Regions from separate parts of the Bacillus sp. GW823-FHT06A10 genome, predicted to be linked through region 2. Evidence: riboswitches for the same ligand, from Rfam matches in the RefSeq annotation. Region 2 holds a riboswitch; the other holds the start of a gene.
What was found. Region 2 has a riboswitch for cyclic di-AMP ahead of AC1Q8M_RS00100 (SipW-dependent-type signal peptide-containing protein). Riboswitches for the same ligand answer to the same signal wherever they lie in the genome.

Region 1 (3,126 bases), 1.0 Mb from region 2:
ATAAAATTGTATTTTGAAAAGGGGGATGCTGTATGCGGATTTTAGTATTAGGCGCTGGTGGAGTCGGAGGATTTTTTGGTGGCAGATTAGTCGAGAAGGGAGAAGATGTCACGTTTCTTGTTCGTAGTAAACGGAAAAAACAATTAGAGGAAAGAGGACTTGTAATCCGAAGTGTTAACGGGGATTTTTCCTTCCGACCGAAATTAATAACGAAAGAAGAGCGAACTTCTCCATTTGATGTCATTTTATTTTCAACAAAAGCGTATCACTTAAACGAGGCAATTCAAGATTTGAAGCCGTTTGTTGGCGAAAATACTGTAATCATTCCATTGTTAAATGGTATCGCTCATTTATCGCTATTACAAAAAGAATTCGGCGAAGAAAAAGTAATTGGCGGTTTATGCTTTATCGAGACGACGTTAAACAATCAAGGAGAAATTGTACAAACTAGCGCTGCCAACAGACTTGTGTTTGGAGAAATTAAGTCTCAAAATTCAGAGAGAGTAAAGCATATTTCTAAAGCATTTTCAGGTACGAAATCTAGTTTTGTTTTAAGTGAAAATATTACGCAAGATATGTGGCATAAATATTTATTTATTACTGTAATGTCAGGTGTGACAACGTTAATGCGTGCACCAATTGGACCAATCCGTGAAAGTGAAGGCGGCCGTGATTTTATCCGTAATGTGTTTGAGGAATCTGTACAAATCATGAGAGTATTAGGAGCTCCAGTAAAGGCTAATATTGCCCAGGAACATATGAAAACGATTGATAAAATTTCGTATGATATGAAGTCATCAATGCAACGTGATATGGAAAAGGGTTCGTTTATTGAAGGGAAGCACTTGCAAGGATATTTACTGGATGTAGCAGAGAAATTTTCTATAGCGGCACCATTATTAGAATCTATATATCAAAATTTAAAGGTGTATGAAGAGATGACCTTTAACAAATCTGTAATAGAATTAGATGTATGAAAAAATAAAAAAGATAGCAATATATAAGTGTATTGCTATCTTTTTTATTTTTTTGTATGACAAATTATTTATTTCTTTTCGTTCTATCTGTCAAATTTATTTCCTGTTCACGTTTACCATATAACTGATTAATTTCATTTGCTACTGCATCTAAATATGAATCGGAAAAAATAGGCTTCTTTTCTTTAGACATATGGGTCTCCTTTGCGGATTTTTAATATTCATTATGTATATTTCTCAGCGGATTATGCGCAATCATTTTAATTTTTTTCTTATTAAAAATTTTTGTTTACTTTTTGAAAATAAAGGAGTATTATAATCCACAGTTTCAATTTTCTAAATCGCTGAAACCGCATGGTACGGGGGACCCGTTTTTACGGATTAGTACATAATCCGATGGGGTGAATCCTTGAAAAAGGTAGGGCTACTCATAGGCCCGAATCCGACAGCTAACCTCGTAAGCGTTATATTGAGAAGGAAGGTGGAGCTTGTGCGACAAAAAAAATAATGTCTACAAGTCTATTTCGCTATGGCTTGTAGACATTTTTTGTTTTCTGAAGAAATAGTTTACTGGCTGTAACAAGCAGAAAAGTTCGTACAAAATTATTGGAGAGTGGACAGCATTGGTTTCATCTATTAAAAGATTTTTAATTGGAAGACCGTTAAAATCAACAGAGCTTGGAGAACAAAAGCTTAATAAAACGAAAGCTTTAGCTATTTTATCTTCTGACGCATTGTCATCAGTTGCTTACGGTCCAGAACAAATTTTAATTGCTTTAGCAGGTGTGGGAGCGATCGCTTATTGGTATTCCATTCCGATCGCTGTTGGGGTATTAGTATTATTGACAGCCCTTATTTTATCTTATCGTCAAATTATTTTTGCTTATCCGCATGGCGGGGGAGCGTATGTTGTATCAAAAGAAAATTTAGGGATGAATCCAGGCTTAATTGCTGGAGGATCTTTATTAGTCGACTATATTTTAACTGTTGCGGTAAGTGTATCTGCAGGTACAGATGCGCTAACATCTGCTTTTCCTAGTTTACATGCACATAATGTAATCATTGCGATTATATTTGTTATATTTATTACCATCTTAAATTTAAGAGGAGTAACGGAATCAGCTTCTGTTTTAGCATATCCTGTTTATTTATTTGTTTTAGCCCTATTTATATTAATTGGTGTAGGCATATATAATATTTTGACTGGTCACGTTTCACCAACTTTACACACGCCGATCGGAACGCCGGTTGCGGGTATTAGTTTGTTTTTACTGTTAAGAGCATTTGCATCAGGTAGTTCTGCTTTAACAGGTGTTGAAGCAATTTCAAACGCAATTCCGAACTTTAAAGATCCTGCGCCAAACAATGCTGCAAAAACATTGCTTGCAATGGGTGCATTACTTGCTGTGTTATTTTCAGGAATTGTATTTTTAGCTTATTATTACGGAGTGACGCCGAGTAAAGAAGTAACAGTTGTTTCTCAAATTGCTGAACAAACATTTGGACGTAATTTCATGTACTATTTCATACAAGGTACAACAGCTTTAATATTAATTCTCGCAGCTAATACAGGCTATTCTGCATTTCCTTTATTAGCGGTTAACCTCGCAAAAGATAAATTTATACCGAGAATGTTTACGATTAGAGGAGACCGTCTAGGTTACTCAAACGGTATTATAATACTTGGAGTTGCTTCGATTATATTAATTGTAGCTTTCCAAGGACAAACAGAACATTTAATTCCGTTATATGCAGTAGGGGTATTTATTCCATTTACACTTTCTCAAACAGGGATGGTATTAAAGTGGCTTCGCGAAAAACCTGAAGGATGGGTTTTAAAATTAACGGTTAATTTAATTGGTGCAGTTATTAGTTTTATCGTAATGAGCATGTTCTTTTTAACTAAATTTGCACAAGTTTGGTCGATTCTTATTTTCTTACCTGCTATTATCTTCTTGTTTCATCGAATTAAGAAGCATTATGATGCAGTGGGTGATCAATTAAGTTTAAAAACTTGTGAACCTCTTATTCCAATTGAGGGGAATGTAATTGTCGTTCCTGTAGCAGGTATGACGCATGTAGTAGAAAATTCATTGAACTATGCGAAATCTCTTTCGGCAGATCAAGTTATCGCTGTATATGTTGCTTT
Region 2 (3,126 bases):
TAAAAACATAACTAAACCAGTCGTAATATTCCAAAACGGTGTATTATCTCCTAATCCTTCAAATCCAGATCCGTTATTCGCAGCTGACGATGTATACTCATATACAACTTGCGTTAAACCGTGGAAACCGGAATGAGAAATAGCATCCGTCCCTAAATTTGTTGAAAGAGCTAATGCCGAAAAGCCTAAAATGAGCAATGGATGAAATAAAATCGTGACCGCGATTAATTTCATTTCCTTACCTTCAATCTTTTTACCTAAAAACTCTGGTGTCCGTCCAACCATTAACCCAGATATAAACACCGCGATAATTGCATACATCATAATGTTTACAAAGCCTGCTCCAACGCCGCCATACACTGTATTTAACATCATATTTACAAGTGGAACTAGACCGCCAATTGGTGTTAACGTATCATGCATCGTATTAACAGCCCCAGTTTCAGCAGCTGTCGTTACTGTTGCGTATAGTGAAGAAAATACTGTTCCAAATCGTACTTCTTTCCCTTCTGTACTTCCTTGTACATGTTCGATACCCATTCCATTTAATGCCGGGTTCCCGTTTAGTTCAGATGTCGTAATCGTTATAAACCCTAGTAAAAATACCATAAATAGTGACACGAAAAGGATGCGACCTTGTTTTTTATTTCCTACCATTCGTCCGTACGTAAATGGAAGTGCTGTTGGTAATAACATCATAAGCATCATTTGCAAAATATTACTCATTTGTCCTGGATTTTCAAAAGGATGCGTAGAGTTTGCTCCGAAAAATCCACCGCCGTTATTTCCAAGTTCCTTAATGGAAACGAATGATGCAACAGGTCCACGTAATATACTTTGTTTTGCCCCATCAATCGTTTGTGCTGTAACCGCTCCATCTAGCGTTTGCGGTACGCCAAGTGCGACAAAAACTAGTGCCGCAATAAATGCGATAGGAAGAAACACTCTCGTTAACGCTCTCGTAAAATCAACGAAAAAGTTACCAAGTTCTTTTCCAGCAAGTCCTCTTATAAAAGCCATAACGAGCGCTAATGTCGTTGCTGGTGCCGCAAACATTAAAAATGTAATTCCGATTAATTGTGATAAATAAGATAAACCATTTTCACCGCTATAATGCTGTAAGTTTGTATCAGCCATAAAACTAATTGCTGTATTAAAAGCGAGCGTAGGCTCCATCCCTTCAATATGCGCTGGATTTAGTGGCAGCACACCTTGTAATCTGAAAATGAAGTATACGACAACGATCATAAATCCATTTAATAAAACTAATGATAATGCGTACTGTTTCCACGTTTGATTGTATGCTTTTACACCCGTAATTTTAAAAATAAGTTTTTCAAAAGGCCCGAATACTTTATCTAACGTTTTGCTACCTTGAAAAGCTTTTTCTAAATAAATCCCCGTTGGCTTTGCTACTAAAATAAACAAGAGCATTGTAATAATGACTGCAACCCAAATCATAATGAATGATTCCCCCTAATTAAAACTTCTCTGGATTTAATAATGCATACACTAAATACACTGTAATTGCTGCGACAATAACCGATAAGACAATCATCATGATTGCTTTCCTTCTTTCACAACTTTATCTGACCAACTTGCAAGACTTGCCATCGATGCAACTAATAAAATAAAAATCCCGACCATTACAACATCTAACATAACTATCCCTCTCTTCTTTTGTTAAAATTTACCATTTAAATATTAAAAAAGAACACTGAGCTCTACTCAGTGTTCAAAAAATGAACAACAAAAAGTAAACCTCCTCTCTAAACGCTTACGAGGTTAGCTGTCGGATTCGGGCCTAAAGAGTAGCCCTACTTTCAAAACTGAAAGATTCACCCCAAGTGACGATGCACAAAATTGGTTCCCCCGCTCCATTTCTGGAACTCAGCGATTTTAGGTTTTTTTGGAAATTTTATGAATGATTTATGAGAGTAAATATACTCCTCTATATTTCACTTGTAAAGGGGGAAATTGCTGAAAATAATAATATTTACATTCATTTAAACGCTTACATTGAAGATTATTACTATTATTTCATCTATTTTCTTTATTTCTCTTTTCTTTTCTTAAAAATGACCTTTTAAATATGAAATAAAAAGAGCGAATGACATGAAGTGCATAGCCTGTTGCACTCAGCATTCGCTCTTTTTTATTCAACCTTTATTCTCCTCTTAAAAATGCACGTAAATTTCTCCCACGAATATAAACTTGTGTCAATTCTGCATGTAGCTGCTCATACTCGGTAATATCCATCTCTAAATACAAAGCATCTTTTGACGGTAATATAATATATGGCCCGGGAAAAAGAGGATCAATTTGAACCAATTCTTGAACTCGCTCTACCGATACTGCCCAACGATTTGCTATATCTCCAAGTAATAGTACCTTCATCATTTCTTCCCCCGCCCTATTCAGAAAATAAAAAAGAAATATTATCACAATTTGTAAACACGACAAACTTAGCTCCAATTGTTTCATAGAGCCTCGCTGGATATCGTTTATTCCTTGTAACAACAGTAATAGGTGCTTGAAAAGAAAAACGAATGTGTTCTGTGAAGAAACTAACGATTGGAAGCTCATCCCCTAGTAAAATGACCTTCTTAATACACTCACAAATACTAGTAAAATCCTGCTCCTTACTAAAACTATAAGTCCAATCAAACCCACAATTCCTAACTTCAGCCGCTACCTCTTCATTTGCTGTAAAAATAACTAACTCATGTTGAAATGCAACTAGATCTCTTAAACTATTTACCTTACTTTCTTCTCCAACACAAATAAGTGTTAGTTCCATGTACCTCATCCTCCTTAGTATAAAAGAAATCAAACATAGATTGATATTCCCCTATACTAATCAGATCGATGAAGTGATGTATCCATCATGGCACCGTCCTCTCTCAAGACGCTTACGAAGTTAGCTGTCGGATTCGGGCTTTGAGAGTAGCCCTACTTTCAAATTTGAAAGATTCACCCCTAGTGACACTGCACAAATTGGTTCCTCCGCTCCATATAATTGGACTCAGCGTTTACAAAAAAATATATTCTGGCTGATATATTACTCCTGTATTTTGAAAAAGTAAACAGAAAAAAAGCCAGTTATAAAACTGGCTTTTCACTTAT

Region 1: another riboswitch for cyclic di-AMP. It lies ahead of AC1Q8M_RS05360 (APC family permease); the one in region 2 lies ahead of AC1Q8M_RS00100 (SipW-dependent-type signal peptide-containing protein).

What each region holds. Positions count from the first base shown of each region.
Region 1 is NZ_JBXAHT010000001.1:1,022,735-1,025,860, forward strand. Features, by position in the region: gene panE (2-dehydropantoate 2-reductase) at 33-977, shown strand; gene AC1Q8M_RS05355 (hypothetical protein) at 1,042-1,170, opposite strand; cyclic di-AMP (ydaO/yuaA leader) riboswitch at 1,310-1,456, shown strand; gene AC1Q8M_RS05360 (APC family permease) at 1,601-3,126, shown strand, end outside.
Region 2 is NZ_JBXAHT010000001.1:12,270-15,395, reverse strand. Features, by position in the region: gene kdpA (potassium-transporting ATPase subunit KdpA) at 1-1,461, opposite strand, end outside; gene kdpF (K(+)-transporting ATPase subunit F) at 1,481-1,558, opposite strand; gene AC1Q8M_RS00100 (SipW-dependent-type signal peptide-containing protein) at 1,558-1,662, opposite strand; cyclic di-AMP (ydaO/yuaA leader) riboswitch at 1,761-1,906, opposite strand; gene AC1Q8M_RS00095 (hypothetical protein) at 2,041-2,163, opposite strand; gene AC1Q8M_RS00090 (hypothetical protein) at 2,167-2,400, opposite strand; gene AC1Q8M_RS00085 (hypothetical protein) at 2,414-2,800, opposite strand; cyclic di-AMP (ydaO/yuaA leader) riboswitch at 2,894-3,041, opposite strand.